DNA from 3 places in the Streptomyces sp. NPDC020681 genome. Region 3 is predicted to be linked to each of the others. Evidence: riboswitches for the same ligand, from Rfam matches in the RefSeq annotation. Region 3 holds a riboswitch; each other region holds the start of a gene.
What was found. Region 3 has a riboswitch for cyclic di-AMP ahead of ACH4YL_RS11855 (peptidoglycan DD-metalloendopeptidase family protein). Riboswitches for the same ligand answer to the same signal wherever they lie in the genome.

Region 1 (10,391 bases), on a different contig from region 3:
GATCGGCTCGATGGCGGACCTGGACGCGGCCACTCTCGAGGACGCCCGCGCCTTCTTCCGTACCTACTACGCGCCGAACAACGCTGTACTCTCCGTGGTCGGCGACATCGACCCGGAGCAGACGCTCGCCTGGATCGAGACGTACTTCGGCTCCATCCCGTCCCACGACGGCAAGCAGCCGCCGCGCGACGGCTCGCTGCCGGTCACCATCGGCGAGCAGCTGCGCGAGGTCATCGAGGAGGAGGTCCCGGCCCGCGCGCTGATGGCCGCCTACCGCCTGCCGCACGACGGCACCCGCGAGTGCGACGCGGCCGACCTCGCCCTCACCGTCCTCGGCGGCGGAGAGTCCTCCCGGCTGCACAACCGTCTGGTGCGCCGCGACCAGACCGCCGTCGCCGCCGGATTCGGTCTGCTGCGCCTCGCCGGCGCTCCCTCGCTCGGCTGGCTCGACGTCAAGACGTCCGGCGGCGTCGAGGTCCCGCAGATCGAGGCCGCGGTCGACGAGGAGCTGGCGCGGTTCGCCGCCGAAGGTCCGACGCCCGAGGAGATGGAGCGCGCGCAGGCGCAGTTGGAGCGCGAGTGGCTGGACCGGCTCGGCACGGTCGCGGGCCGCGCGGACGAACTGTGCAGGTACGCCGTGCTGTTCGGCGACCCGCAGCTGGCGCTGACCGCAGTCCAGTGTGTCCTCGACGTCACCGCCGAGGAGGTGCAGGCCGTCGCCGAGGCGCGGCTGCGCCCGGACAACAGGGCGGTGCTGGTCTACGAACCGGTGGCGGGCTCCGAGAACGGCGACGTCAGCGACGAAGACGTCAGCAACGAAGAGGAAGAGGCGGACCAGTGAGCGACGCTGCCGTGACCATGGACTTCCACCCGCAGCCGACGGCCGGACCCGCCCGGCCCTGGGCCTTTCCCGCCCCCGACCGCGGCACGCTGGACAACGGCCTGACGGTGCTGCGCTGCCACCGCCCCGGCCAGCAGGTCGTGGCCGTCGAGCTCTCGCTCGACGCACCGCTCGACGCCGAGCCGGACGGCCTCGACGGCGTCGCCACGATCATGGCCCGCGCCCTGTCGGAGGGCACCGACAAGCACTCGGCCGAGGAGTTCGCCGCCGAGCTGGAGCGCTGCGGCGCCACGCTCGACGCGCACGCCGACCACCCCGGCGTCCGGGTCTCGTTGGAGGTCCCGGTCTCCCGGCTGCCGAAGGCGCTCGGTCTGCTCGCCGACGCGCTGCGGGCACCCGCCTTCGCCGACAGCGAGATCGATCGGCTGGTCAAGAACCGGCTGGACGAGATCCCGCACGAGGCGGCCAATCCGGCCCGGCGTGCCGCCAAGGAGCTTTCCAAGGAGCTCTTCCCGTCCGCGCTGCGGATGTCGCGCCCGCGCCAGGGCACCGAAGAGACCGTGGCGCGGATCGACTCCGCGTCCGTACGGGCCTTCTACGAGGCGCATGTCCGGCCCGCCACCGCCACCGCGGTGATCGTCGGCGACCTCACCGGAGTCGATCTCGACGCCGTGCTCGCGGACAGCCTGGGCGCCTGGACGGGCGACAAGGCATCGCCGCGGCCCGTACCGCAGATCTCCGCCGACGACACCGGCCGCGTGGTCATCGTGGACCGCCCGGGTGCCGTGCAGACGCAGCTGCTGATCGGCCGCGTCGGCCCGGACCGCCACGACAGCGTCTGGCCGGCCCAGGTGATCGGCGCGTACTGCCTCGGCGGCACGCTCACCTCCCGGCTCGACCGCGTGCTGCGCGAGGAGAAGGGCTACACCTACGGCGTACGGGCCTTCGGCCAGGTGCTGCGCTCGGCTCCGGACGGCTCCGGCGCGTCCATGCTCGCCATCAGCGGCTCCGTGGACACGCCCAACACCGGACCGGCGCTGGACGACCTCTGGAAGGTGCTGCGCACGCTCGCGGCCGAGGGGCTGACCGACGCGGAGCGCGATGTCGCCGTGCAGAACCTGGTCGGCGTCGCGCCGCTGAAGTACGAGACGGCGGCGTCCGTCGCGAGCACGCTGTCCGACCAGGTCGAGCAGCATCTGCCGGACGACTTCCAGGCGCAGCTGTATGTGCGGCTGGCGGACACCGGCACCGTGGAGGCGACGGCCGCGGCCGTGAGCGCCTTCCCGGTGGACCGGCTGGTCACTGTGCTCGTCGGTGACGCCTCGAAGATCGAGGAGCCCGTCAGGGCGCTCGGCATCGGCGAAGTGACCGTCGTCACGGGCTGATCGGGCACCTCGCGCCGTTCGATGCAAGGCCGATCGAGGCGAACAACTTCACAACGAAGAACGGAACCCCGGCGTCCACCCGACGCCGGGGTTCCGTCATTTGCCCCTTTTGTAGCGGTGGTGCCTGTCTGTCCTGTGGCATGCGTGACAAACGGGGCTGACTTTTTGGTGATGGGAAGTTGATCCGTTTAGCGTCGGTCGGGCTGTCCGCCAGTAGCCCGCCGCATCCGCGGCACGGGCAGCCATCGCCGAGTCCCCGTCAGGCGCGAGCCTGGGGAGCCGGGGACCCACATGAAGTCCCTGGGGTGAATCGGACGCCTTCGCACTCGTGTGAAGGGGCCCGTAGGAGACCTTCCTGCTCCGAACCCGTCAGCTAACCCGGTAGGCGAGAAGGAAGGAAAGGACCAGCCACTTCATGGCGTTCACCCGTGCCACCGGGAAACACCGTGCCCCCAGCCGGATGTCGCGCAAGAGCGCGAACATCGCCGGCGTTGCGGCTCTCACCACCACCGGCGTCATCGGAGCCATCGCTTCTCCGGCCTTCGCCGCCGAGACCGCTGCCGCGCCCGCCGCGGCCACCGTCACCGACTCCGGTCCCACCCAGGTCGTCGGCTCCGCGTCGCTCGCCGCCCAGATCGCCGAGCAGGCCGAGGCCCAGGAGCGCGAGGCCGCCGAGGCCCGCGCCAGGGCGAAGGCCGCCGCCGAGGCGAAGCGCAAGGCCGAGGCCCGTGCCAAGGAGATCCGCGAGGCCAAGGAGCACGCCGCCCGTGAGGCCGAGCGCAAGCGCCTCAACGCCTTCCGGCTCCCCGTCGCCGGTTCGCACGTCACCACCGGCTACAAGGCCGGCGGTTCGCTCTGGTCCTCCGGCAGCCACTCCGGCGTCGACTTCCGTGCCGCGTCCGGCAGTTCGGTTGTGGCCGTCGGCGCGGGCACCGTGGTCGAGGCAGGCTGGGGCGGCGCGTACGGCAACAACATCGTGCTCCGGATGAAGGACGGCTCGTACACGCAGTACGGCCACCTGTCCTCCATCAGCGTCTCCGTCGGGCAGAGCGTCGCCGCGGGCCAGCGGATCGGTCTCTCGGGCTCGACCGGCAACTCCACCGGGCCGCACCTCCACTTCGAGGTCCGCACCACCCCCGAGTACGGCTCGGACATCAACCCGGTCGCGTACCTGCGCGCGCACGGCGTGAACGTCTGACCCCCTTGCGACGCGTCTGTTCCCGCGCACACACCGAAGGCCCCGGCCCCTCGCCGGGGCCTTCGGCGTTTGGGGCCTCCTGGCCAAAAGATATCCATGGATTCCGGCCTGCCATCGGAAAATGCGGCTCACTGCAATAGAGTCACTGAACAGACGTCAATCGGCTGCGTTTCGCGCGGATTAAAGCGGAGGTTCGGTCATGCGCATTCCCGCGCACTCGGTATGTACGGCGATCCGCGACGACATCGTCTCCGGTGTATTCGAGCGCGGCAGCCGGCTCACCGAGGAGCAGCTGGCCCGCCGCTACGGCGTCTCCCGCGTCCCGGTCCGCGAGGCCCTGCGCACCCTGGAGTCCGAGGGCTTCGTCACCACGCGCCGGCATGCCGGCGCGTGCGTCGCCGAGCCCACCGAGCAGGAGGCCGCCGACCTGCTGGACATCCGGATGCTGCTGGAACCGCTGGGCGCGGCGCGGGCCGCGCAGCGGCGCACCGAGGCGCATCTCAAGGTGCTGCGTGGCCTGGTCAGGCTGGGGCAGGAGCGGGCCAGACGCGGCCAGGGCGAGGACCTGCGCTCACTGGGCGGCTGGTTCCACGAGACGCTCGCCCAGGCGTCCGGCAGTCCGGGTCTGATCGCCCTGCTCACCCAGCTGCGGCACAAGATCGCCTGGATGTACTCCGTGGAGCAGCCGGCCAAGCCGGTGGAGTCCTGGGCCGAGCACGGCGCGATCGTGGACGCCGTGGCGCGCGGCGACGTGGAACGGGCGCGGGCGCTGGCCACGTTGCACACCGAGCGTGCGACGGCCGCGCACCGGCTGCGGATCCCCGAGCGGGTGAGGACTTCGCAACATGCCGTAAACACCTCCAGCGTCCGCAATTAACCATCGCGCCGTATACAAAGGGAAGCAATTCGCGGCCCGAGTGGCCTTCCTTTCGTGTGCCCGAATTCTCAGTGCGTTCTGCCGGGGGAAAGCAGGAGCCGCGGTCACCCGAATTCGGGCGGCCGCGGCTCCTGCTTTTCGATGACCAGATTCAGACGGTTTCCGGAAGCTCCTCGAGCCCCTCGGCGACCAGCTTGGCGAGACGGTCCAGGGCGGCGTCGGAGCCGTCCGCGTCGGAAGCCAGCACGATCTCCTCGCCGCCCTGCGCGCCCAGGCCGAGCACGGCGAGCATGGAGGCGGCGTTGACCGGGTTGCCGTCAGCCTTGGCGATCGTCACCGGAACGCCGGAGGCGGTGGCGGCACGGACGAAGATGGAAGCGGGGCGGGCGTGAAGGCCCTCGGCCCAGCCGACGTTGACGCGGCGCTCAGCCATGGTGTTGCCCTTCAAGTCTCAAGAGGTTGTCTAGACCAGTCTCTCATGCGCTGCGGCGTGCTCCCAGCGACCCCGCACACTGCCCGGGACACTGCCCGAGCGGGTGCGGGGTCACCTCAGACTGCCGCGCGCCAACGGCCCACGCGACCGGTGGGTGAGCCGTACGCTTTCAGGCATGCAGACCCAGCCGGACCACGCCTACCCCGATCACTGGGAAGCAGACGTGGTGCTGCGCGACGGCGGCACCGCGCGCATCAGGCCCATCACCGCCGATGACGCCGAGCGTCTGGTCAGCTTCTACGAACAGGTCTCGGACGAGTCGAAGTACTACCGCTTCTTCGCGCCCTACCCGAGGCTCTCCGCCAAGGACGTCCACCGGTTCACCCATCACGACTATGTGGACCGGGTGGGTCTCGCGGTCACGGTGGGCGGGGACTTCATCGCGACCGTCCGCTACGACCGGATCAACGCGGACGGCCGGCCCGCGAGCGCCCCGGCGGACGAGGCCGAGGTGGCGTTCCTCGTGCAGGACGCGCACCAGGGGCGCGGTGTCGCCTCCGCCCTTCTTGAGCACATCGCCGCGGTGGCCCGTGAGCGGGGAATCACCCGCTTCGCCGCCGAGGTCCTGCCCGCGAACAACAAGATGATCAAGGTGTTCCGGGACGCCGGCTACACGCAGAAGCGCAGCTTCGAGGACGGCTCCGTCCATCTGACCCTCGACCTGGAACCGACCGCCGAGTCCCTCGCGGTGCAGCGCGGCCGCGAGCAGCGCGCCGAGGCGCGCTCCGTCCAGCGCCTCCTCGCCCCCGGATCGGTCGCCGTGATCGGCACCGGCCGCGCGCCCGGAGGGGTGGGCCGGACCGTGCTGCGCAACCTCCTCGAAGGGGGTTACACGGGCCGTACGTACGCCGTGAACCGCGCCTTCGCCGAGGACCGGCGCGAGGTGGACGGCGTTCCCGCCTTCCGTTCCGTCGGCGAGATCGGCGAGCCGGTCGATCTCGCCGTGGTCGCCGTCCCGGCCGAGCGCGTGCCGGACGTGGTGGCCGACTGCGGCGAGCACGGCGTCCAGGGCCTCGTCGTCCTCGCGGCCGGATACGCCGAGAGCGGCCCGGAAGGCCGGCAGCGCCAGCGCGAACTGGTCCGGCAGGCACGCTCGTACGGCATGCGCATCATCGGCCCCAACGCATTCGGCGTGATCAACACCTCGCCCGGCGTCCGGCTCAACGCGTCGCTCGCCCCGCACCCTCCGGCGAGGGGCCGGATCGGTCTCTTCACCCAGTCCGGCGCGATCGGCATCGCACTGCTGTCCGGGCTGCACCGGCGCGGCGCCGGTCTCTCCTCCTTCATCTCCGCGGGCAACCGCGCGGACGTCTCCGGCAACGACTTTCTGCAGTACTGGTACGAGGACCCGGACACCGACGTCGTCCTGCTCTACCTCGAATCGATCGGCAACCCGCGCAAGTTCACCCGCCTCGCGCGGCGTACGGCGGCGGTGAAGCCGGTCGTCGTCGTCAAGGGCGCGCGCCACAGCGGCAGCGAGCCGCCGGGCCACGCGGTGCCGGTGACCAGGATCCCGGACGCCACGGTCGGCGATCTGCTCCGCCAGGCGGGCGTGATCCGCGTCGACACCGTCACCGAACTCGTCGATGCGGGCCTGCTGCTGGCGGGCCAGCCGCTGCCCGCGGGCCCGCGGGTGGCGATCCTCGGCAACTCCGAGTCGCTCGGCCTGCTGACGTACGACGCCTGCCTCGCGGAGGGCCTGCGCCCGCTGCCGCCGACCGACCTCACGACCGCGGCCACGCCGGCGGACTTCCGGGCTGCGCTCGCGCGGGCGCTGACGGACGAGGGCTGCGACGCCGTCGTGGTGACGGCGATTCCCTGGGTCGGGGACAACGGCGTGACGGAGTCCGGCGATGGCGAGGTCCTCGCGGCGGCCCTCCGCGAGGCGGCGGCGACGTCCCCGGCGAAGCCGGTCTCGGTGGTCCATGTGGAGCTCGGCGGCCTCGCGGACGCCCTGGCGGCGGCGGGCACCACGCGGCCCCGCGCTTCGGTACCCGCGGGTCTCGGGGCGCCCGTGTCCGCGGGTCGGCCGCCCGCGCCCGCGGCTGAACAGGCACCGGCCGCCGGCCGTGACCTGGCCGGCGGCGACGTGGCAGCCGCGCGTCGCGAACCCGGCGCGGAGTCCGGGGGAGTGCGGCCCCCAGCCAGCCCCCGCCCGCCCGTGGCGGCCGGACCGGCCCGGGGCGGCCCACCGGCTGCGAGCCCGGCTCCGGGCTCGAGCGGCCGGGCACCGGCAGGCGCCGAGGCTGATCGGCCCGGGGCCGATCAGCGCCGGATTCCCGCCTATCCCGCCGCCGAGCGGGCCGTGCGCGCACTCGCCGAGGCGGTGAAGTACGCGCAGTGGCGTCGGCACGCCGCCGAGCCCGGCAGAGTCCCCGAGTACGAAAACATCGACGAGGCCGGGGCTGCCGCCCAGATCGACGGTCTGATCGGGGAGGACACCGGCTCCCGGGGGATCACTCTCGCGGCCGGTGACGCGCGCGAGCTCCTCGGGCGGTACGGGATCCTCGTCCGGCACACCCTCCCCGCCCCCGGTCCCGACGACGCCGTGACCGCCGCCGAGGCGCTCGGCTATCCCGTCGCTCTCAAGACCACCGCCCCGCACCTGCGCCACCGCGCCGATCTCGGCGGCGTTCGGCTCGATCTGGCCAACGAGGCTCAACTCCGCCAGGCGTACGAAGAGTTGACCGAGGCCTTCGGCAAGCCCGAGGAGCTTCAGCCCGTCGTGCAGGCGATGGTCCCGCGCGGTGTGGACACCGTCGTACGGGCCGCGATCGATCCCGCCGTCGGTGCCGTGCTCTCCTTCGGTCTCGCCGGCGCCCCGTCCGAGCTGCTCGGCGACACCTCCCACCGTCTCGTTCCGGCCACCGACCGTGACGCCGCCGAGCTGATCAGGGCCATCCGGACCGCGCCGCTCCTCTTCGGCTGGCGCGGCTCCGCACCGGTCGACACCGCCGCGCTCGAGGAGCTGCTGCTGCGCGTGTCACGCCTGGTCGACGATCACCCGGAAGTGGTCGGAATCAGTCTCGAACCGGTCGTCGTCGCTCAGCGTGGCCTCTCCGTGCTCGGTGCGTCCGTACGACTCGCCCCGCCCGCCGCCCGCACCGATCTCGGACCGCGACGTCTCCCCAGCTACTGAGGGCGGCCGGAGCGTTCCCGCCCCGTAGGATGGGGCCCATGGCGAAGACCGGTACGACGACCCAGGGGCTGCGAGCGGCGATCGAGCGCAGCGGCTACTACCCGGCCCTCGTGGCCGAGGCGGTGGAGGCCGCTGTCGGAGGCGAGCAGATCGCGTCGTACCTGGTGCATCAGGAGACCACTTTCGACGCCAATGAAGTCCGCCGCCATGTCACCGTGCTCGTCCTGACGGCCAACCGCTTCATCGTCAGCCACACGGACGAGCAGGCCGCCGACTCCAGCTCGCCCACGCCGTACGCCACCACCTCCACCGAATCGGTCAAGCTCGGCCGGATCTCGTCGGTCGTGGTCAGCCGCGTCGTCGCCAACCCGGAGTCGTACACCCCCGGCACCCTGCCCCGCGAGGTCGTCCTCACCATCGGCTGGGGCGCCGTCTCCCGTCTCGACCTGGAGCCCGCCGCCTGCGGCGACCCCAACTGCGAGGCCGACCACGGCTACACCGGCAACTCCACCGCGGACGATCTCAGCCTGCGCGTCAGCGAGGCCGGCGACGGCCCCGACGCCGTCCGGCAGACCCTCACCTTCGCCCAGGCGCTCTCCGAAGCCACGGCAGCCACGCGCTGATGGCTCAGCCCGCTGCCTGGTCGGACGACCCCATCCCGCTCGCCGTCGGTTCCGCGCCCGTCCCCGAGTACGGCTTCGGATCACTCTCGGAACTGCTGCCGACGCTCGCCGCCGGACAGGGCGTGCCGGATCTCGCGTACTCCATGCCGGAGCTCACCCCCGCCGACCGGAACTGCGTCTTCCTGATCGACGGTCTCGGCTGGGAGCAGATCAAGAACCACCCGGACGAGGCCCCGTATCTCACCTCGCTGCTCGGCACCTCGCGCGGCGGCACCGGGCGGCCCATCACCGCCGGCTTCCCGGCCACCACGGCGACCTCGCTCGCCTCTGTCGGCACGGGACAGTGCCCGGGCGCGCACGGCCTGCCCGGCTACACCGCGCGCAACCCGCAGACCGGTGAGCTGATGAACCAGCTCCGCTGGAAGCCGTACACCGATCCGAAGACCTGGCAGCCGTACCCGACCGTCTTCCAGCTCGCCGCCGAGGCGGGCGTGCACACCGCGCAGGTGTCCTCACCGGGCTTCGAGCAGACCCCGCTGACCCAGATCGCACTGAGCGGCGGAACGTTTCACGGGCGGCTCTCCGCCGAGGAGCGGATGGACCTCGCGGCCGAGCAACTGGCCGCGGGCGACCGGTCGCTGGTCTACACGTACTACAGCGAGGTCGACGGCAAGGGCCATCGCCTCGGCGTCGACTCCGACGCCTGGCGCGGCCAGCTGATGTACGTCGACCGGCTGGTGCAGCGGCTCGCCGAGCAACTGCCGCCGCACGCGGCGTTGTACATCACCGCGGACCACGGCATGATCGACATTCCCTTCGACGAGCAGTCGCGCATCGACTTCGACGAGGACTGGGAGCTGCGCGCCGGAGTCGCGCTGCTCGGCGGCGAGGGCCGGGCCCGCCATGTCTACGCCGTCCCCGGGGCCGAGGCCGATGTGCTCACCGTCTGGCGCGAGGTGCTCGGCGAGCAGTTCTGGGTGGCGAGCCGCGACGAGGCGATCGCGGCGGGCTGGTTCGGCCCGCGGATCGACGAGCGCGTGTACGGCCGGATCGGCGATGTCGTCGCCGCGGCTCACGACGATGTGGTGATCATCGCGTCCGTCAACGAGCCGAACGAGTCCGCGATGGTCGGGATGCACGGCTCCATGACCCCCGTCGAGCAGCTCGTCCCGCTCCTCGAAGTACGCTCGTAACCTCCCGCCTCCCGGCCGCCCGACCCGAAAGGTCCTCAACTTCCCATGCCCGAGCTGGTGTTCTTCAGCGGAACGATGGATTGCGGGAAGTCGACCCTGGCTCTCCAGATCGAGCACAACCGCTCGACCCGCGGCCTGCAGGGCATGATCTTCACCCGGGACGACCGTGCGGGCGAGGGCAAGCTCTCCTCCCGGCTCGGCCTGGTCACCGATGCCGTCGAGGCCGCGGAGGGCTTCGACTTCTACGCGTATCTCGTCGACAGCCTCTCCCAGGGCGGTCGTTGCGACTATGTCATCGCCGACGAGGCGCAGTTCCTCGCCCCCGAGCAGATCGACCAGCTCGCTCGCGTCGTCGACGACCTCGAACTGGACGTCTTCGCCTTCGGCATCACCACCGACTTCCGCTCCAAGCTCTTTCCCGGCTCGCAGCGGCTGGTGGAACTGGCCGACCGGGTCGAGGTGCTTCAGGTCGAGGCGCTGTGCTGGTGCGGGGCGCGCGCCACGCACAACGCCCGTACGGTCGGCGGCGTGATGGTCGTCGAAGGCGCACAGGTGGTGGTCGGCGATGTGGGCGCGGGCGACGAGGTCGGCTACGAGGTGCTGTGCCGGCGTCACCACCGTCGGCGGATGACCGCCGCGTCT
Region 2 (10,391 bases), on a different contig from region 3:
TCCCCGTAGAATCGGACGCACTGTGTCTGAGTTTTCGCATCCCATCCGCGCCAAGAGCGAGCCCCGCTTCCCCGGTGGCCCCGTCGCCGACCCCGCCGGGTCGCATCATGAGCGACGCATCCGCAGCTTCCAGCCCCGCCGCAGCCGGGTGACCGCCGGGCAGGGCGACGCGCTGAAGCGGCTGTGGCCCGTCTGGGGATTCGACATCGACGGACGCGGCGTCCTCGATCTGGAGGAGATGTTCGGCGGGCTGCCCGTCGTCCTCGAGATCGGGTTCGGGATGGGCGAGGCCACCGCGCAGATGGCCGCCGCCGACCCGGACACCGGCATACTCGCCGTCGACGTCCACACTCCCGGCCAGGGCAATCTGCTCGGTCTCGCGGAGCGCAACGGACTGTCCAACGTCCGGGTCGCCAACGGCGACGCGATCATCCTTCTCCGCGAGATGCTCGCCCCGGACTCGCTCGACGGCCTGCGCGTGTACTTTCCCGACCCCTGGCCCAAGAAGCGGCACCACAAGCGGCGGCTGATCCAGCCCGAGTTCCTGACGCTCGCCGCCCGGTGCTTGAAGCCGGGCGCGCTGCTGCACTGCGCGACCGACTGGGAGCCGTACGCCGAGCAGATGCTCGAGGTGCTCTCCGCACATCCGGACTTCGAGAACACCCAGCAGGACGGCGGTTTCGCACCCCGTCCCGCCTTCCGTCCGCTGACCAGGTTCGAGGGCCAGGGCCTGGTCAAGGGCCACAAGGTGCACGACCTGCTGTTCCGCCGCGCCTCCGAGTCCGGTCAGAACGTGCACGGCGGCTCGTAACCGTCGCCGGTCTGTGGACACCGTCGCCAGGTGTCAGTGGTCCTCGTTAGGGTCGTCGGGTGTCCGAGTCGTCGCAGCACCCCGCACCGCATCCGGCGGTCCCGGCGTTCGAGCAGCATCGCCTTGACGAGCTGCTCGCCGCCGTGCCGGAGCGTGCCCGCTGGCGGTACAAGCCTCGCAACGCATCCCGGCTCTGGCACAGCAAGGTCCTCCGGGCCGGGGTGCTGATCACGCTCCTCGCGCTCTCCGGGCTCGTCATCCTCGCTCTCGTCCGCGAACAGACCGGCACGCACGGCTTCCTCGTCGGTATCGGCCTCGCCACCCTGCCCGTGCCGCTGCTCACCGCGGCCTTCCGCTGGCTCGACCGGGTCGAGCCGGGCCCCTGGCGGAATCTGCTGTTCGCGTTCGCCTGGGGCGCGTTCGCCGCCGCGCTCGTCGCGATCCTCGCGAACTCCTTCGCGACCCGCTGGATAGCCACCGCCACCGCCGACCCGGCGAGCGCGGACACCCTCGGCGCGACGGTGATAGCGCCGATCGTCGAGGAGAGCGCGAAGGCCGCCGCGATCCTGCTGATCTTCGTCTTCCGCAGACGGGACTTCACGGGCATCGTCGACGGCGTCGTGGTGGCGGGCTTCACCGCGACCGGTTTCGCCTTCACCGAGAACATCCTGTATCTGGGCAACGCCTTCGGCGAGGACCAGGAGATGGGCTTCTCCGGTCTGGCCTCGGTGACCGCGGCGACGTTCTTCGTGCGCATCGTCATGTCGCCGTTCGCGCATCCGCTCTTCACGGTGCTGACCGGCCTGGGCTTCGGGGCCGCCGCACTCGCCGCGCGGCACCAGAAGATACGCCGGGTCGCGCTGCCGCTGCTCGGCCTCGCGCTCGCGATGGGCATGCACGCGCTGTGGAACGGCTCGACGTCGCTGTTCGGCCCGTGGGGCTTCTATGCGGTGTACGGGGCGTTCATGGTGCCGGTCTTCGGGCTGCTGACCTGGCTGACGATCTGGAGCCGGCAGCGCGAACTGCGCACGATATCCACCGAACTGCCCGCATACGCAGCGGCCGGCTGGCTCTCGGACGCGGAGCCGTGCGCGCTCTCCTCGATGCGGGCGCGCACGATGGCCCGCGATGTCGCCCTGCGTGCGCACGGACCGGCCGCCGCGCACGCCGTGTCGGAGTACGAGCGGTTCGCGACGTCGCTGGCGTTTCTGCGCCACCGGGCCCACCGCGGCACGGCAGGCCCGGACTTCGTGGCGCGCGAGCAGGAGCTGCTGCACCACATGTGGCAGCGCAAGGAGGTGGCCGGCCCGGCTCTGACGTACGCGGCACGGGCGACAGGCCGGGTGTGGACGCCGCCGCCGCATCGCGACTACGGCGGCTACAACCCGTACCGCGGCTAGTACCGCGGCCAGGGCCTGATCCAGACGACAGGCCCTAGCGCATGACTTGACTCAGACCGTCAGGCCCTTGCCCCGCAGCCAGGCCATCGGGTCGATGTCCGAGCCGCCCGCCGTGTGGACCTCGAGGTGCAGATGCGCGCCCGTCACATTGCCCGTCGCGCCGACGCGGCCGATGGTCTGGCCGGTGGTCACCTTCTGCCCGACGCTGACCGAGATCGAGGACTGGTGGGCGTACCAGACCTCCGTGCCGTCCTCGAGCTCCAGCACCGTGCGGTAGCCGTACGAACCGGACCAGCCCGCGGACTTGATGGTGCCGCCGTGCACCGCCTTGATCGGGGTGCCGGACGGCGCGGCGAAGTCCAGGCCGGTGTGGTAGCCGGAGGACCAGAGAGAGCCGGCCTCGCCGAAGGTGGAGGTGATCGTGTACGAGGAGGTCGGCAGCGCGTAGCTCTTCGCCAGCTCGGCGAGGCGCGCCGCCTCGGCCTTGGCCCTGGCCTCAGCCTCGGCCTTCTCCTTCGCGGCCTGGGCCGCCGCCTCGGCAGCCGTCTGCTGCTTCAGCGCCTCGGCCGCGGCCTTCTCGGCGGCGAGCTTCTCCGCTGCCGCCTTCGCCTCGGCGTCGACCGTGGCCTGCTGCTGCTCGGCCTGCTGGAGGATCCTGGCGCGCAGTGCCTCACCGGCGCCGTTCTCTTCCTCGGCGGAGCCGGTCTCGGAGGCCAGGCCCATCGCCGACAGCGAGGAGGCCGTCTGCTCGTCCGTCGGCGCCGACTCGTCGGAGTCGGACATGAAGGAGCCGACGCCGGGAAGGGACTGGGCGTCGGGCAGTTTGTCCGAGATGGCGTCGGGCAGCGAGATGGACACGGGCGGCTTGTCCTGCGCGGTGGCGATGCCGCCCGCGCCGACCGCGGCGATCACGCCGACGCCGAGCACCGTGGAGCTGCGGGCGAGCCCGCCGCGCTGCTTGATGACGCGGTGCTTGCCGCGCACCGGACGGACGGAGTCCTCGGTGGGGTTCCACTCCTCGTACGACCGCTCCGCCCCCTCTTCGCCGAAGAAGTCAGACGTGAAGGGTGCTTCTGGGGCAGGCCTGTTGGACGCCACTGAGGCGTACTCCTTTCCTTCCTTCTCGCCTACCGGGTTAGCTGACGGGTTCGGAGCAGGAAGGTCTCCTACGGGCGCTACTGCCGCGACCAGTGCGACAGGAGGTACCCGATTCACCCCAAGTGGTGGTTCCCCGGTTCCCTTGCGGGATTCGGCGCGTGCGCACGGTGCCGTCTCTTGCGACGGTTGTGACGACCGCGCTGCGTTATCGAACGTTAATAGACACGGGGTCTGGATTCCAAGCTGTTCCGGATGATCGTTAACGACTTCCGCCGGGACCAACTAGGACACAAGCAGCCGGAATCGGGCGACTTGATCGGCCCTCAGACTTGGTCACATTTCTGACGGTGCATCAAATGTTATGCGGAGGGCTCCACTCCGACTACACACAGTGCAGGTCACCCCACCAGTCCTCGCACAACTACTCCGCATCCGCCTTGACCACCGGCACCGTCCGGCGCCGCTCCGGCTGTCCCTCCGCGGGCCGGCAGACGGCCAGCAGCGCCATGTCGTCCCTCGATCCGCCGCCCGTATACCGCCGTACGTCGTCGACCAGAGCGTCCAGCAGCTCCTCCGGCCCCGGAAACAACCGCCCGCCGAGCCGCTCGCCCGGGTCGTAGAACACCCCCGCCGGATTGCGCGCCTCGGAGAGGCCGTCCGTGTAGAGCAGCAGCGTCGCCCCGTCCGGCAGCGGATGCTCCTGCGCCCGGTCCGGCCAGCTGCCCAGATCGCCCATGCCCAGCGGCAGCGAGGCCTCGGCCGGCTCCAGGAAGTCCAGGTCGCCGTCGGCGTACAGCATCAGCGGGTCCGGATGGCCGCGGTTCACCAGCCGCACCACCCCGCCGCCACGCGGGATCTCGCCGAGCACGGCGGTGGTGAACCCCTCGACGGCGTCCAGGGTGTCCCGCCGGGTGCCTTCGCGCGCGAGCGCCCGCTCCAACCGCTCCGCGACACCCTCCAGCGAGCTCTCCTGCTCGGCGGCCTCGCGGAAAGCGCCGATGACCACGGCCACCGCCTCGACGGCCTCGAGCCCCTTGCCCCGCACGTCCCCGACCACCAGCCGCACGCCGTGCGGCGTGTCCTGCACGGCGAAGAGGTCGCCGCCGATGAACGCGTCCGCGAGCGCCGCCTCGTACCGCGCGGCGACCTGCAGTCCGCCGATCCGCTCGGCCGGCGTGGGCAGCACGGCGCGCTGCGCGGTCTCCGCGATGACGCGCGCGGAGGCGAGCCGCTCACCGCTGCGCCGGATGACGGTGTTGATGAAGAGCGCGAGACCGGCGACGGTCAGCACGGTGGCGGTCTCGGTGTAGGACGTGATCTCGCCGATCGAGCTGTTGTAGAAGTGCAGCCCGACCACGCCCAGCGAAGCGGCGATGCCGGTCAGCAGAGTGGCGAGCCAGGAGAAGAACGGAGCGGCGAGCAGCGGCGCGGCCGCGAACATCGGCACGGCCGTGAACCGGTCCGGAGTCGTGAGATCGAAGAGCAGACCGCCCAGGATCATCAGCGCGGGCAGCGCACGGACGACTCGGCGGGCCACGAAGCCGCCCTGCTGCTCTCCGGTCGCCAATGGTGCTCTCCTGCCCGGTCCGCCCACGGCTGCGGACGGTACCGCGCCCTTCCCAGGCTGGCCGTAACCGCGCCGGGCGGCGAATCGCCATCGGCCAACCGGGCGATGCGGCGGCCGACGAAGGCATACGACAGTGGCCCGGCACTCTTGCGAGTGCCGGGCCACTGTCTTCAGTAGCGGGGACAGGATTTGAACCTGCGACCTCTGGGTTATGAGCCCAGCGAGCTACCGAGCTGCTCCACCCCGCGTCGATGAACACAACCTTACGCCATCCGGAGCAAGATCCACTCCACATTTACGGGGAGTGCCTCGCAGCCGGTGCGCCGACGGGTCCGGCGGGCCGGTCGGACCCGCCGGACCCGGTGTCTCAGCGGCGGCGCAGACGCACCGCGGTGAGCACACCGCCGGCCGCGATCAGGGCGAGGGCGGCGGCCGCGTACCAGGTGGCGCTGGAGGAGCCGGTGCTGGCGAGCGCGCCGGTCGTGGTGGTCGGCGTGCTCCCGCCCGTCGCAGCAGTGGCCGAGGCCGACGGAGTGGCGGACGGCGTGGCGGTCGGCGGGGTGGTGCCGCGCTCGGGAGCGACGGTGATCCGGCCCGCGGCCGCGAGGAACGGCGTGGTGTTGCACTCCGTGAGCGACGTCGAAGCCCGCAGCCCCGGTGAGACGGACGGCGCCCGCCCCGAACCGCCGGTCCATGTCCTTCCGGATCTCGTCGGTGGCGACAAGGAGCAGCACATCCACCGCGTTGTGTACGTCGCTCATGCCCGCCCTGAGGAGGTTCGGCGGCACATCGCCGCCCAACTGCTCGGAGACCTTGCGGAGTTGGGCCTTGGCGTACGTGGCGGTCGTCAGACACAGCGGACCGCCCCACGCCTTGCGGATCTCCCGCTGGTGACGGGCAGGATCCCCGGTGAACCGCGCATTGACGAGGGCCCGGTCCTTGTCCTTGGTGCCGATCGCGCTGATCCAGCTGCCCGCGTAGTCGGCCTCACGCTTCACCAGTTCAAGGGCGCGCGTGTAGTCCTCATTGCGGGTCTTCGACGGATCGGCGTCCTGCCAACCGTCCTTGGGAGCCTTGCACGGCTGCGAGAGGTCGAGCACGTCGTCCTTGGTGGGACTGGTCCTGCCCTTGGCGTCCCCGGGCTTCGCGGGCTCGGTGAGAGTGAAGCGTTTGCCGTCCCATGTCCCGGTGACGAGATACGAGCCCCAGGTCACGTCCCGAACAGTCTCCGACTTCACCGAGCCCCAGTCCCACCCGCCGGCACATCTGAGGACCGTGCTCGGCGTTCTGCAGAACGGTCATGGTGCCTTCGCAGCGCTGCGGCTGCGGAGCGGTACGGGCGACTTCGGAAGGAAGATCGCCCTCTGGATCACCCGTCGGTGAGGTTCCGCTCCGCGTACACCTTCATCGCGTCCCGGACGAAGACCGCGGTCCCCACACCGTTCCGGTCGTACGTAGCGGTGAAGCGCGGGTCGGCGACATACATCTCGCCGAGTCCGACGAAGTACGACTTCGTGGGCGTGACCGTCGCCGACAGCCACTCGTAGTGCCGCTGCGTGATCGTCTGCGCCTCGTCGCCGTCTGCCGCCTTCCCGTCCTTCAGCGCCTGCGCGTATGCCTTCGCGATCGAGATCTGCTCCTGCTGGAACTCGCGCTTCTCCTCCTCGCTGAGCGAGCGCCACCAGCGGTCGCCCTGCTCGTACGCCTCGCGGCCCCAGCGCTCGGTCACCTCCTGCTCGTACTGCGTGTGGTCGAAGCCGTCGAAAACTTCCTCGGCCATGAGTTCCTCTCCTGTCTCGGTCTTGTGGAGAGTGGTCCGCACGGAGGCGATCTGCCGTCCGATGCGTTCGCGCTCCTGCTCCAGCAGCGCCAGATGCGTGCGCAGCGCGGCAGCCGTGTCGCGCTGCCCTTCGAGCACCTCGGCGATCGCCGGCAGACCGAGGCCGAGCTCGCGCAGCAGCAGAATGCGCTGAAGCCGTACGAGCTGGTCAGGGCCGTAGTAGCGGTAGCCGTTGCTGCCTACGCGACTGGGCTCGAGCAGCCCGAGCTCGCCGTAGTGCCGCAGGGTGCGGCTCGTCGTCCCGGCCTGCCGGGCAATCTCCTGGATCGACCACTCCATGACCTGAACGCTAAATCTTGACGTTGCGTAAAGGTCAAGCGGAAAACGGGCGGGCCGGGGCAGCGGGTCGCGGGACGGCCGCCGCGGACCGACACTGAGACCGTCCAGTCACACACTGGAGGCGGTCATGGCGTACGACGAAGGACTGGCTCAGCGCATCCGCGACCATCTGGACCGGCATCCCGGGATCACCGAGAAGCACATGTTCGGCGGCCTGTCGTTCCTGTACCACGGCAACATGGCGGTCGGCGTGATCGGCGACGAGATGATCGTCCGGGTCGGCCCGGAGGCGACGGACGCGGCCCTGGCCAGACCGGGCGCGCGGGTCTTCGACTTCACGAGCAGGCCGATGCGCGGCTGGATCACGGTCGGCGCCGGGGGCCTGGCGGACGACGGGGCGCTGTGCACATGGGTCGACGAGGGTCATGCGTTCGCGGCGAGTCTCCCCCCGAAGTAGCCCGGGCCAGGGCCTACGCCAGCCGTGCGGCCCGCGTCTGCAGATAGCGCGCCTCGGGAACGCTGAGCGTGCGCTGCGCCGCCTGCTGATACGCGGCCCGCGCGCCTTCCCTGTCGCCCGCCCTCTCCAGCAGATGCGCCCGTACGGCGTCGAGCCGGTGATGGCCCGCCAACTGGTCCTCCAGCTTGGCGACTTCGACGAGCCCGGCCTCCGGCCCGTGCACCATCGCCACGGCCACGGCCCTGCCGAGCTCCGCCATCGGCTCGGGAGCCAGCCGTACGAGCAGGTCGTACAGAGCAAGAATCTGCGGCCAGTCGGTGTCCTCGGCGACGTCCGCCTCGTCGTGCAGCGCCGCGATCGCCGCCTGCAACTGGTAGGCCCCGGCCGGGCCCTGCGACAACGCCTCCTCGACCAGCGCCGCGCCTTCGCGGATCGTCTCGCGGTCCCAGCGGGTGCGGTCCTGCTCGTCGAGCGGGATCAGTTCGCCGTGCGGGCCGGTGCGCGCGGCGCTGCGGGCGTCGGTGAGCAGCATCAGCGCCAGCAGCCCGGTCACGGCGCCGTCCCGCGGCAGCAGCCGGCGTACGGCACGGGTCAGCCGGATCGCCTCGCGGGCGAGATCGGATCGGTGCAGCGCGCTGCCGGAGGTGGCCGTATAGCCCTCGTTGAATATCAGGTACAGCACCTGCAGGACGACGGCGAGCCGCTGATCCCGGTCCGCCGGCCCGGGCTGCCGGAACGGCACGCCCTTGATCCTCTGCTTGGCGCGGCTGACCCGCTGCGCCATCGTCGCCTCGGGCACAAGATGGGCCCGGGCGATCTCGGCGGTGGTCAGACCGCCGACGGCGCGCAGCGTCAGCGCGATCTGCGCGGCCGGCGCGAGGTCGGGATGACAGCAGAGGAAGAGCAGGGTGAGCGTGTCGTCCTCGGAGGGCGCACGACTCTCGCCGGGCGGAGGAGCGGTGAAGGCGTCGCGCGGGGTGAGCGTCGCGGCCGTCTCCTCCCTCCTGCGCCGGGCTTCCTCGCTGCGCAGCAGGTCGGTCAGCCGCCGGGATGCGACCTTGATCAGCCAGCCGCGCGGATTGTCCGGAACGCCCTTCTCCGGCCACTGCTCGGCGGCGGCGAGCAGCGCCTCCTGTACGGAGTCCTCGGCCAGGTCGAAGTGTCCGTACCGGCGCACCAGCGCACCGAGGACCTGCGGCGCGTTCTTGCGCAGCAGGTCCTCGGTCTCCTCAGTCCCGGTCGTACGTCTCACACATCGCCTCCGCCGGCGTCCTGGATGGGCCGGATGACGACGGGGTAGTCGGTGACGCCCTCGGGAACCGGGCAGAGGGCGACCCGGGCGGCGATCTCCGTGACCCGCTCCAGGCTCGCGCAGTCGAGCACCCAGTAGCCGGCGAGCAGCTCCTTGGTCTCGCTGTAGGGCCCGTCCGTGATCACCGGCCGGCCGTCCTTGCCCGCGGCGACCAGCCGGGTCTGCGCGGGCTCGGTCAGCCCCTGCGCGTCCACGAGCTCACCGGACTCGGCGAGATCGTTGTTGACCGACTGCATGAAGGCGAACATGGCAGCCAGGTCCTTCTCGCTCCAAGCAGGGCTGTGGGCGTTGCCCTTGCCCGACATGGCCTCGTAGTCGGCCTGGGTGCCCTGAACCATCACCAGATACTTCATGACTTCGCTCCTTCGGATGCGCTGTCACCCTTGTGGGCAACTTTCACAGGGGACGTCGGAGCGGGCGACCGGTTCTCGACACCCCGCGGAAAAAACTTCCAAGATCTTTTCGGGGCCGTCCGGGAAGAAGGGTGGGTATCGCCTACTGAACGGAACCGAGGACCTGGGTCACGGGCGCCAGGGCGCCGGTGACCTGGCCCAGCTCGTTGAGCTTGTCGAGCTGGCTGAGGGAGTTGGGGGCCTGCGTCACGGGGCCGGTGCCGACCGCGGCGCTCGCACCTGGGGCGGCCAGAGCGGAGGCTCCGGCGGCGAGGGCGACGGCGGCGAGGATGCGCTGTGTCTTCGTCATGCCGGGGACAACGGCGGAGGCGATCGGTGGTCACGGGATCGCGCCAGGTACGACCCGTATGCAATACGCGGGGTCACCCCACCTGTTGAATCGCATGTTGGAACGGAACCCGGTGGGTATGACCATGGAAGGGACTTGAGAACCTCACGGAACCTCAGGGACCTTGGCGGCGGCCGGTTCACAAACCCACGTCTGGAGGACTTATGGCATCACCCATGTCCGCCGACCGATTACTGAAGGCGCTGCGGGACGAGGGCCTCGCCGTCGTCGAGGTCGGCAGCTGGCGTACGAACAACCGCAACCACAAAGGCCCTTGGGGCCCGGTGCACGGCGTGATGATCCACCACACGGTCACATCCGGCACCGCGAACACGGTGTCCCTCTGCTACAACGGCCACTCCGCGCTGCCCGGCCCGCTGTGCCACGGCGTCATCGACAAGGCTGGCAAGGTCCACCTCGTCGGCAACGGCCGCGCGAACCACGCGGGCCTCGGTGACGACGACGTACTGCGCGCGGTCGTCGCGGAGACGGCGCTTCCCGCGGACAACGAGGCCAACACGGACGGCAATCGCGCGTTCTACGGCTTCGAGTGCATCAACCTCGGCGACGGCAAGGACCCGTGGCCGGCGGCCCAACTGGAAGCAATCGAGAAGGCGTCCGCCGCGCTCTGCCGCGTACACGGCTGGTCGCAGCGCTCGGTGATCGGCCATCTCGAATGGCAACCGGGCAAGGTCGATCCGCGCGGCTTCACGATGTCATCGATGCGATCGCGAATCGGCGCGCGTCTCGCCGGACCCCCTGAGGAGGAAGACATGACCCCGGAGCAGGCGCGTCAGCTGAAGGAGCTGCACGAGCAGCGGCGGGTCGCGCCGTGGACGTACAAGGGCAAGACACAACCGACGCGTGACGCCTTCGACTTCCTGGT
Region 3 (10,391 bases):
TGCTGGTCGCGCTCGACCGGGCGGGAGTGGCGTACGAGGGAACGCGGGTCTCCGTGCAGGGACTCGGCACGATGGGCGGGGCGACGGCGCGCTTCCTCCAGCGCGCCGGGCTGAAGATCGTCGCCGTCGCCGACATCAAGGGCACAGTCGCCAACCCGGACGGCCTGGACATCGATGCGCTGCTGGCGGCACGTGACTCGTACGGGACGGTCGACCGTACGGCCCTGCGGCCTCAGGATCTGGAGCTGACGGGCGACGCATGGCTGTCGGTCGATGCGGAGGTGCTGGTGCCCGCGGCCGTCTCGTATGCCGTCGACACCGCCAATCAGGCACAGATCACGGCGCGTTGGATCGTCGAGGCGGCGAACATGCCCGTGCTGCCGGACGCGGAGGAGCTGCTCGCGCGGCGCGGCATCACCGTGCTGCCCGATGTCGTCGTCAACTCCGGTACCAACGCGTGGTGGTGGTGGACGCTGTTCGGCGACATCGGGGCCGACGCGGACGAGGCGTTCGCGCATACGCGGCGCTCGATGCGGGACCTGATCGGCCGGATGCTGGCGCGGGCCGAGGCGGACGGTTCGACGCCGCGGGCCGCCGCTCATGCGATCGTCGCCGACCGGCTGCCGGTGATCGCGGAGCGCTTCGGCTGGTACAGATGACATCGCTCGACGCGCTGTTCGACCCGGCCTCGGTCGCCGTCGTCGGCGCGTCGGACAACCCGGCGAAGTGGGGCTACTGGCTTGCGGCGGGCGCGCTGGCGGGGCGCGAGCGCCGCACGGTCCACCTGGTCAACCGGCGTGGCGGCGGGCTGGACGGTGTGCCCTTCCTCCCGCGTCTGGCCGCGCTGCCCGCCCCGCCGGACCATGTGGTCGTCGCGGTCCCGCCGCAGCAGGTCCGGCCGGTGGTGACCGAGGGCCTCACGGCGGGCGCACGGTGCTTCACGGTGATCACCTCGGGCGGTACGAGCGCGGCGGAGGAGCACGAACTGGTGCAGCTGATCAGGGCGCACGGTGCGCGGCTGCTCGGTCCCAACTGCATGGGCATCGTCGACACGACGACCGAACTGCGGCTCAGCTGGGGCGAGTTCCCGGCGGGTTCGGTCGGACTGGTCTCGCAGAGCGGCAATCTGGCCCTGGAGATCGGCCGCCTGCTGGCCCGCGCGGGGCAGGGTTTTTCGCGCTTCGTCTCACTCGGCAACCAGCGCGACATCGACGCGGCGGACGCGCTGGAGGCGCTGATCGCACATGAGGCGACGCGGGTCGTCGCCGCGTATGTCGAGGACTTCCGCGACGGGCGCCGCCTCGCGGGCCTGCTCGCCGCGGCGAACACGGCGGGCAAGCCGCTACTGCTCCTGACGGTCGGCACGAGCGCCGCGTCCGGCCGCGCGGCCGCGTCCCACACCGGCGCGCTGGTGAGCGCCCGGGCGACGGTGGAAGCGGTCTGCCGCGACGCGGGCGCGCTACTGCTGACGACGGCCGGCGAACTGGCGGACACGGCGGTGTTGCTGGCGGGGTGCGCCACACCCGCGCCTGTGGGAGGGGCGTCAGCGGCGGGCTCCGGCGACCCGCCGACGCGCAGGACCGCGCCGCGGGCAGCACCGGTGCCCAGGACATACGCGACGCACGCCGCGCCGCAAGCGGCAGCACTGCCGACACCGACGACACCCCGGCACGCGCCACCGTCGTCGTCGGCGGCGGCGGCGGCGGCGGCGGCGGCGAAGACCACCGCACGGCGAGCTGGTGCCCGGCCGATCTGTCCGAGCCCGCCACCACCGGAGGCGCCGGAAGCACCGGAAGCACCGGCCGGGACACGCCCACATCCCCAGCCGCGCCGGTGAGGTCAGGCCAACTCGCGCCACACTCCGGCCCGGACGCCGCGCAGCGCGTCGCCGCCGGCGCAGGCAGCGGCGACCGGCGCACGTCCGCGCACCTCCGCCCCACCACCTTCCGGGTCGCCGTCGTCGGTGACAGCGGCGGACAAGGTGCCCTCGCCGCCGATGTGTTCGTGGCCCGTGGGCTGGACGTGCCCTCCCTCTCCGCGCGGACCGTCGGGCGCCTCGCGCCGCATCTGCCACCCGGCGCCGCCTGCGCCAATCCCGTCGATCTCGCGGGCGCCGGCGAAGCGGACCTCTTCAGCTACGCGCGGATCGCCGAGGTCCTTCTCCTCGGCGGGGACGCCGACGCCGTCGTCCTCACCGGGTACTTCGGCGAGTACGCCGGCGCCAACCCCGCCCAAGCCGACCTCGAATGCGCCGTGGCCCGGCAACTCGCCGCCGCCGCACACGCGTCGGGGCGAACGCTCGTCGTGCACACCATGGCCCGCGACACCCCCGCTCTCGCCGTTCTGCGCGCGGAGCGCATAGCCGTCTACGAGCGCATCGAGCAGGCCGCGACGGCCATCACAGGTCTCTCGGCGCTCGGCCGACCGAGCGTCCCGCCACCCCACCTGCCACCCACCGCGCCGTACTCCGTGCCCGACGGCGAGTACGCCACCATGCGCGAGCTGCTCGCCTCGTACGGACTCACCTTCCCCATCGCCGAGTTCGTCGACTGCGCCGACTCCGCCGCCGAAGCGGCCCACCGCACCGGCTACCCGCTCGTCCTCAAGGCGATGCGGCTGGCCCACAAGACCGAGGCCGGCGGCGTGGCGCTGCACCTCGCCGACGAGCGGGCGCTGCGCGCCGCGTTCGCGCGGATGAGTGTCGCCACCGGGGCCGGGCGGTACGCCGTGGAGGCGATGGCGACCCCGCCGTACGCGGTCGAACTCATCGTCGGCGTACGGCGCGACCCCGCCTTCGGCCCCGTCGCGATGGTAGGCATCGGCGGTGTCACCGCCGAGCTGCTCGCCGACACAGCCCTCGCCCTCGCCCCGCTCACCCCCGGCCGCGCCCGTGAACTGCTGCTCTCGCTACGGCAAACACCGCTGCTCACGGGCTGGCGCGGCGCACCGCCCGTATGCCTGGACGCCGTGGCCGCCGCGCTCTGCGCAGTCGCGCAGGCAGCCGCCGAGCATCCCGAGCTTTCCGAGTTGGAGGTGAATCCGCTGCTCGTGCACCCCGGCGGCGCCATCGCGCTCGATGCCCACGGAGTGCTGGCGAGTCGGCCGCCAAGATCGGCTGTGTAGGGTGAGTCCGTGGCTAGAGTCCGGTTGAGCGTGGCGGAGCGGCGCGAAGAGCTGCTCACCGCCGCAGTCGAGCAGATCGAGGAGCACGGCGTGGCGGCCGTGCGGATCGCCGACGTCGCCACGGCTCTCGGCGTGAGCAACGCCCTGGTGCTGTACCACTTCTCGACCAAGGAGAAGCTCGTCGCCGCGGCCTTCACGCACGCCGCGGACGGCGATCTCGCCCATCTGCGCAAGCTGCTCGGCCGCCGCACATCCGCGCTCCGCCGGCTGCGGGCCGCCGTCCGCTGGTACGCGCCGACGGGCACGGCCAAGGGCTGGCGGCTGTGGATCGAGGGCTGGGCGGCCGCGCTGCGCGAACCGGTGCTCCGTGAGGTCGCGCGCGATCTCGACCAGCAGTGGAAGGCCGCGCTGACGGAGGTCATCGCGGAGGGCGCGGCCGACGGCGAGTTCCCGTGCGAGGATCCGGCGGCGGCGGCCTGGCGGCTGACCGCGTTCCTGGACGGCCTCGCCGTGCAGATGACCTCGTACGCCGGCTCGCTCTCGCGCGCCGCGATGCTCCAGTGGACGGACGAGGCGCTCGCTCGCGAACTCGGCCTGGACCGCGAGGCGTTGACCGCAGCCTCACGCTGACCCTCGTGCGCCGGGGCCCCTGCACCCGGCCATGCGTGACCCCCCATACTGGCACCTGTGTCGCACCTGTCGCAGCAGCAGACGGACCCCACGCCCCTTCGGCCCCTCGATTCTCCTGATTCCCCTCTCGATGTGCTGGTCGTCGGCGGCAGCGGCGTGGACACGGTCGTCCGTGTCGACTCGCTGCCCGTCCCGCTCGCCGACTCCTTCGGCGTCGGCCCGATCCACGAATGGCCCGGCCACACGGGCGGCAATGTGGCGCTGGGCTGCCGGGCCCTCGGCCTTGATGTCACACTCCTCGACTACATCGGCGACGACTGGCCCGGCCGCCAGGTCCAGGAGCGACTGGCCGCGGGCGGCGTCGAGTTCGAGCCGCTGATCTCTCCGGCCGGCACCCGCCGCGCGGTCAATCTGGTCGACCCCGCGGGCCGCCGGATGTCGTTCTACGACGGCCGCGACCCCGCCGAGCTGCGGATGCCGCGCGAGTTCTACCTCCCCCAACTGCGGCGGGCCCGCCATGTCCATCTCTCGATCGTGAACTTCGCGCGGTTCCTCTTCGACGACATCGAGGATCTCGGCATCCCGGTCTCCACCGATCTGCACGACTGGGACGGACTGGCCGACCACCACCGGGAGTTCGCGCTCCGCGCGGACCTGGTCTTCCTCAGCGCTGCGGGCGCGCGCGACCGCATAGCGTCGGTGATGCGGGAGATCCTGCGCGACGGACGGGCCCAGGCGGTGGTCGCGACGGCGGGCGCGGGCGGCTCGTATCTCCTCACCCGGGACGGCAGCACAACGCCGCGCCCGATCCCCGCAACGCTGCCGCCCGCACCGGTGGTGGACTCGACCGGCGCGGGCGACGCGTATGTCTGCGGATTTCTGTACGGCCGACTGTCCGGCCGCGACCTGGAGGACAGCGCCAGGCTCGGTGCGCTGGCGGGCGCGTACGCCTGCACGGGCGCGGGCAGCACGGCGCTGATCGGTCCGGAGGAACTACAGACAGCCAGGCCCTGACACCGCCGTCACAGCGGCAGCAGATTGGGACGCTTGGCCTCGACATGGTCGCCGGAGCTCTCGCCCCGCAGCCGCCGGCCGATCCACGGCACCAGGTGCTCGCGTGCCCAGTGGATGTCGTCACGGCGCACCTCGAGCGGTCCGCGCGGCGGCTGCGGCGGCCATGGCTGGTCCGGGTCGGCGGGCACGCCGAGTCCCAGCACCTGCGCGGCGCGCAGCGCGACGCGGGTGTGTCCTTCGGGCGACAGATGGAGTCGGTCGGGGTCCCAGGCCCGCCTGTCCTGGACGGACTTGAGCGACCACAGGTCGAGTACGGGGCAGTCGTAGCGGTCGGCGATGGCCCGTACGTGCGCGGTGTAGGTGGCGACCTTGCCGCGCAGATGGCGCAGCACGGGAACGCCGCGGGTGTCGAATCCGGTGGTCACCATGACGGTGCCGACCGCGCCGGTCAGGTCGGCGACCGCGCGCTCGAAGCGCTCGGCCACGTCGTCGGGGTCGGTTCCGGGGCGGATGATGTCGTTGCCGCCTGCGCAGAACGTCACCAGGTCGGGGGCGAGTTCCTTCGCCCTCGGCACCTGTTCCGAGACGATCTGGTCGAGGAGACGGCCGCGTACGGCGAGATTGGCGTACCTGAAGGAGTGTTCCGGCGTGCGGTCGTCGAGGAGGACCGCGAAGCGGTCGGCCCAGCCGACGTACGTCCCGTCCGGGCCCGGGTCGCCGACGCCCTCGGTGAAACTGTCACCGATCGCCGCGTACGACCCGAATGAGCCACTGTTCTCTGTTCTCGAATCGTCTGCCACAAGTCCTCATCTTTCCCTTACGGATGTGACCTACGCGACCGTAAGGAGGGGTTGACGAGGGGTGACGTTTGCCACCGGTCAAATCTCGTCCAAGGCGGAATAACGCCGAATCCCCTCGCGGCACCGCCGTGGCGCGAGGGGATTCGGGGCTTTCGTCCGGGGTCAGGTCCGGAGTCAGGCGCGGTTCAGGACCCGTTCAGGTCCCGTGCCGGTCCGGCGTCAGAGAGACACGCCGTGCTGGCGCAGGTAGGCCACCGGGTCGATGTCCGAGCCGTAGCCCGGGCTGGTCCGGATCTCGAAGTGCAGGTGCGGGCCCGTGGAGTTGCCGGTGGAGCCGGAGAGGCCGATCTGCTGCCCGCCGCTCACGCTCTGCCCGGAGGAGACCGAGAGGGAGGAGAGGTGGGCGTACTGCGAGTAGGTGCCGTCGCTGTGCTGGATGACCACCTCGTTGCCGTACGCGCCGGCCCAGCCGGCGGAGACGACGGTGCCCGGACCCACGGACTTGATCGTGGTGCCGGAGGCGGCCACGAAGTCGATGCCGGTGTGGTAGCCGCTGGACCACATGGCACCGGCCGTGCGGTAGGCGGTGCTGATGTTGACCGAGTCGAGCGGGGCGGTGAAGCCGTCACTGCTGGCCTGCGGGGCGCTGTTGGCGGTCTTCTCGGCCGCGGGCTTCTCGGCCTTGGGCTGCGCGGCCTTCTCGGAGCCGGAGTCCTTGGACGTGTCGGCCGAGGACTTCTCGCGGCTCTCCTTGCGCGGCTCGGGCTTGGCGTCGGGCTTGGCCTGAGGCTTGGCCTTCGCCTTGGCTCCGAGGGTGAGCTTGAGGCCCGGGTGGATCAGCGAGGGGTCCTCGCCGACGCTCTCCCGGTTGTCCTGGTACAGCTTCTTCCAGCCGCCGCGGACATCGTGCTCGGCGGCGATCTTGGAGAGATAGTCGCCGGCGACGACGCGGTACGTGGTGGGAGCCGCGGCCGGCTTCTTGGCCGCCGGGGCTGCGACCTTGTACGGGGCCGTGGCGGCCACTGCCTTCTCCGGGGCGGCGGCGGGTGCGGCCTTGTCGGCCGCGTGGGCGCCGGCGGCGCTCATGAGCGGGATGGCGATCGCGGCGCTGCCGGTGCCGGCGGCGACGACGGTGCGCGTGAGCGGACTGGTCTTGGGACGGCGATGCTTACCCTTTGCGGGCATGGCGCTTTCCTCTCCGGCGCCTACGAGGTGAGCTGTCGGGTTCGGGCTGGAGATGCCCGGCCGCGCAACTGCGCGACTTGACCCCGAGCCGTCCGGAATTCCGGAATCGGCGTACTACCTGGGTCCCCCGCTCCTGCCACGCGTGGGTGGGTTCGAATTCCGGGCGGCGGCAGGATTAGGCGGTCCGTCCGGATTGCCGTGACGTTAAGCGAGCCGCGCCGAGCGGAACAAGTCACTCCTTTTGCCGATCAACGGCCAGTCGGGAAACCACCGGAGAATTCCGGTCACACTCCGTGAATCAATGATCTTGAGTGTCCGTCTGGCGTGCGGAATTCCGCTTTGTGCGACCGCCACACACCGTCACGAATATGATCCTGCTCACGCGCCATACCCCATCTCCCTTGTAGACGGGGCACGTTATACCGAATCATCCAATTCGGACAGAAGGGCCAGAAGAGTCAATTAGCGGCGATCGCTCTCACTTGCTTCCCAATTCCGGCCAATGACGCAGGAATTTCACCGAGACCGCCAGCTATAGAACCCTTTAGTCCGATATGCGCCGCAGCCGGATGACCGTCGCGTCCAGGTCGCCCTTGAGTCCGGTGTGCAGCCCGTGGTGCAGCAGGACAGAGCCGCGGTGTACGGCTCCGGTGTCCAGGCACTCGTACGCGGCCGCCGGGTCGATGCCGCGCAGCCTCAGCCGCGGCGGCCGCTCGCCGTAGTGCTGCGCCTGCAGCAGCGCGAGCACAACGGTCTCGGCACCGCGCACGTACTGCACGGCGCTGAGTCCGCCGTCCGGCGCGCGCAGCCGGTGCAGCTCGCCGTGCTGCACCAGCGGCCTGATCTTCTTGTAGAGCTCCACCCAGTCGCGCGCCTCCGCCAGCTCCTCATCCGTCCACTCGGTGAGGTCGCCGCCGACGCCGAGCACTCCGGCCATCGCGCTGACAAAGCGGAAGCCGAGCGTGCTGACGCGACTGTTCAGCTGGACATTGGGGCTGTCGGTGACCCATGCGGCCATGACCCGCGCCGGATGGATCTGGGTGAAGCCGTGCTGGATGGCGAGCCGGTCCAGCGGATCGGTGTTGTCCGAGGTCCACACCTGATCGGTCCGGGAGAGGATTCCCAGGTCGATCCGGCCGCCACCGCCGGAGCAGGACTCGAAGGCCACCTGCGGGTGCGCGGCCCGCAGCCGGTCGAGCAGCGCGTACAGCGCGTCCACATGCTCGACCCACAGCTTCTGCGGATACTCCTGGCCTGGCCAGCCCGCGTCCGTGAAGCAGCGGTTGAAGTCCCATTTCACATAGTCGATCGGCGCGCTGCTCAGCAGCCCGTCGAGCTGCTCCCACAGGTAGTCCTGGACGTCCTGGCGGGCGAGGTTGAGCACGAGCTGGTTGCGGAACTCGGTCCTGGCACGGCCGGGGTGGTGCTGCACCCAGTCGGGATGTGCGCGGTAGAGATCGCTGTCGGCGTTGACCATCTCCGGCTCGACCCAGATGCCGAACTGCATGCCGAGTGCGTGCACGTCGTCGGCGAGCGGCTTGAGACCGTTCGGAAAGCGTTCCGGGTTCGGCGTCCAGTCGCCGAGCCCGGCGCGGTCGCTGACGCGCCGGCCGAACCAGGCGTCGTCCACGACGAACAACTCCACACCCATGGCCGCGGCGCGCTGCGCGAGCGCGCGCTGCTGCTCCTCCGAGATGTCGAAGCCGGTGGCCTCCCAGGAGTTGTAGAGCACGGGCCGGTCGGCCGTCGCGTCCGGGACGACATGCGCCAGCTGCCAGGCGTGCCAGGCCCGGCTGGCTCCGCCGAATCCGTCGCGGCTCCACAGCCCGGCGAAGACCGGAGAGGTGTAGGACTGGCCGGGCGCGAGCCGCAGCAGGCCCGAGTCGTCGTATCCGGCGCCGCCGGTGATCTGCACCAGGCCGTCGGGCAGCTGCTGGACGGAGATCCGCCAGGACCCGGACCAGCCGAGCGCGCAGCCGTAGACCTCGCCGTCCTCCTCGGTGGCACCGTCCGCGTCGAGCGCGACCCAGGGCAGATGCTGGTGCCCGGTGTGGCCGCGGCGGCTGCCGATGACCTTCTCGCCGTACGTCAGCTCCGACCGTACGAGCAGTGATTCGGCCGCCCATCGGCCGTGCAGCTGGCTGAGCCGCCAGCCGTCCCGCTGCGGCAGCGTCCAGGCGGCGGCATCCGCGCGCAGCAGTTCAAGATCGGCGCCCTGGCCCTCGTGGGCCACGGTGACCCAGCGCTCGATCACATCGAAGTCGTCACGCATCCGGTGGTGGAGGGTGAGCCCGAGGCCGTGCACGGCGTCGGTGAAGCGCAGCCGCAGTACGTCGCCGTCGACCGCGGCGTCCGCGAACGTCCACTCGGTGCCGCGCACTTCACTCGTTCGGACGGAGAGCGACGGGCGCACGAAGCGGGGTCCGCCCTCGACCGGGTACTCCTCGTGGCCGTCGAGCTGTGACTCGAAGGGCCAGTACGGCGGCGGGCCCTCGGACGCGAGCGCTTCTGCATCGGCCGCCGAGATCCGCGGGCCCCAGTGGAGATGGAGCAGCTCATCGCCGTCGGTGAGATGAAAGGCATAGCTGCTCATCGGTCCGGACAGAACCCACGTACGCCCCTTGCCAACAGTCTCGATCATCCCGACCCCTCAGATACTCACAGGTCCGCACAGGCCCGCACATCATCCGACAGAGACCACTGCCTGTGCAACGCACTTGAGGGGGCCGAACCGAGATGATTGCCCGAGGAACCAATGTCGTATCGTCGACAACACGCCATCGTCGGCGACCGCGCCGACAGCAGTCACCCCAGGAGCCCTTGTGACGCAGCAGCTGCCGCAGGTCCCGTCGACGGAACCCGAGCTGGCCGGGGTGCGAAACTTCCGGGACGTGGGCGGACTGCCGACCGCGGACGGCCGGCAGGTGCGGTACGGACGGCTCTTCCGCAGCGGACATCTGGCACACGCCACCGAGAGCGACGCCTCGTTTCTGGCCACGCTGCGCCTGCACACGATCTTCGACTTCCGCAATGCGGCGGACATGCGGCTGGAGGGCCCGGACGTCGAGCTGCCCGGCGTACGCAATGTGAATCTGCCGCTCACCGACCCGGCCGACGGCGCCGAGTTCTGGACGATGGTCCGCGAGGGCAATATCGAGCAGCTGCGCTCGATCCTCGCCGACGGCAAGGCGGCCGGCCGGATGTCGGCGTCGTACCGGACGATCATCAAGGAGCGCACCGGCGAGCACAGCAGGGTGCTGCACGCGCTGGCCGAGGACAGCGTGCCCGCTCTGATGCACTGCGCGGCCGGCAAGGACCGGGCCGGTCTGTCGATAGCCGTTTCGCTGCTGGCGGTCGGTGTGGAGCGAGACGCCATCGAGGCGGACTACCTCAAGTCCAATGACCCGCACCGGCGTTACAAGGTCAAGCGCAAGGACGACTCACCCTCGTCCATGTCGCCCGAGGTGATGGAGCTGCTGAGCCCGCTGTTCGACGCACGCGCCGACTACCTGCGCGCCGCCTTCGAGACGATCGAGCAGACCTGGGGCAGCACGGACCGCTATCTCACCGAGGGCCTGAAGGTCGGCCCGCAGACGCGGGAGAAGCTGCGCGAGCGTCTGCTCGACGAGGCCTGAGCGG

Region 1: it holds a riboswitch for cyclic di-AMP, as region 3 does, so the genes downstream of both, ACH4YL_RS19630 (M23 family metallopeptidase) here and ACH4YL_RS11855 (peptidoglycan DD-metalloendopeptidase family protein) in region 3, are expected to answer to the same signal.
Region 2: it holds a riboswitch for cyclic di-AMP, as region 3 does, so the genes downstream of both, ACH4YL_RS07140 (M23 family metallopeptidase) here and ACH4YL_RS11855 (peptidoglycan DD-metalloendopeptidase family protein) in region 3, are expected to answer to the same signal.

The regions. Positions count from the first base shown of each region.
Region 1 is NZ_JBIRTX010000007.1:291,248-301,638, reverse strand. It holds gene ACH4YL_RS19640 (M16 family metallopeptidase) at 1-841, shown strand, start outside; gene ACH4YL_RS19635 (M16 family metallopeptidase) at 838-2,226, shown strand; cyclic di-AMP (ydaO/yuaA leader) riboswitch at 2,463-2,629, shown strand; gene ACH4YL_RS19630 (M23 family metallopeptidase) at 2,642-3,424, shown strand; gene ACH4YL_RS19625 (GntR family transcriptional regulator) at 3,624-4,301, shown strand; gene ACH4YL_RS19620 (HPr family phosphocarrier protein) at 4,453-4,734, opposite strand; gene ACH4YL_RS19615 (GNAT family N-acetyltransferase) at 4,910-7,933, shown strand; gene ACH4YL_RS19610 (DUF5998 family protein) at 7,972-8,556, shown strand; gene ACH4YL_RS19605 (alkaline phosphatase family protein) at 8,556-9,749, shown strand; gene ACH4YL_RS19600 (thymidine kinase) at 9,795-10,391, shown strand, end outside.
Region 2 is NZ_JBIRTX010000002.1:750,481-760,871, reverse strand. It holds gene trmB (tRNA (guanosine(46)-N7)-methyltransferase TrmB) at 23-811, shown strand; gene ACH4YL_RS07145 (PrsW family intramembrane metalloprotease) at 871-2,211, shown strand; gene ACH4YL_RS07140 (M23 family metallopeptidase) at 2,263-3,309, opposite strand; cyclic di-AMP (ydaO/yuaA leader) riboswitch at 3,321-3,476, opposite strand; gene ACH4YL_RS07135 (PP2C family protein-serine/threonine phosphatase) at 3,731-4,876, opposite strand; tRNA gene ACH4YL_RS07130 (tRNA-Met) at 5,051-5,124, opposite strand; gene ACH4YL_RS07125 (LPXTG cell wall anchor domain-containing protein) at 5,244-5,612, opposite strand; gene ACH4YL_RS07120 (MerR family transcriptional regulator) at 6,246-6,995, opposite strand; gene ACH4YL_RS07115 (TfoX/Sxy family protein) at 7,123-7,452, shown strand; gene ACH4YL_RS07110 (RNA polymerase sigma factor) at 7,466-8,704, opposite strand; gene ACH4YL_RS07105 (YciI family protein) at 8,701-9,117, opposite strand; gene ACH4YL_RS07100 (hypothetical protein) at 9,260-9,466, opposite strand; gene ACH4YL_RS07095 (N-acetylmuramoyl-L-alanine amidase) at 9,670-10,391, shown strand, end outside.
Region 3 is NZ_JBIRTX010000004.1:373,872-384,262, reverse strand. It holds gene ACH4YL_RS11885 (Glu/Leu/Phe/Val dehydrogenase dimerization domain-containing protein) at 1-659, shown strand, start outside; gene ACH4YL_RS11880 (CoA-binding protein) at 656-1,837, shown strand; gene ACH4YL_RS11875 (acetate--CoA ligase family protein) at 1,834-3,123, shown strand; gene ACH4YL_RS11870 (TetR/AcrR family transcriptional regulator) at 3,133-3,753, shown strand; gene ACH4YL_RS11865 (carbohydrate kinase family protein) at 3,889-4,767, shown strand; gene ACH4YL_RS11860 (SGNH/GDSL hydrolase family protein) at 4,776-5,567, opposite strand; gene ACH4YL_RS11855 (peptidoglycan DD-metalloendopeptidase family protein) at 5,787-6,752, opposite strand; cyclic di-AMP (ydaO/yuaA leader) riboswitch at 6,755-6,911, opposite strand; gene ACH4YL_RS11850 (alpha-galactosidase) at 7,297-9,393, opposite strand; gene ACH4YL_RS11845 (tyrosine-protein phosphatase) at 9,575-10,387, shown strand.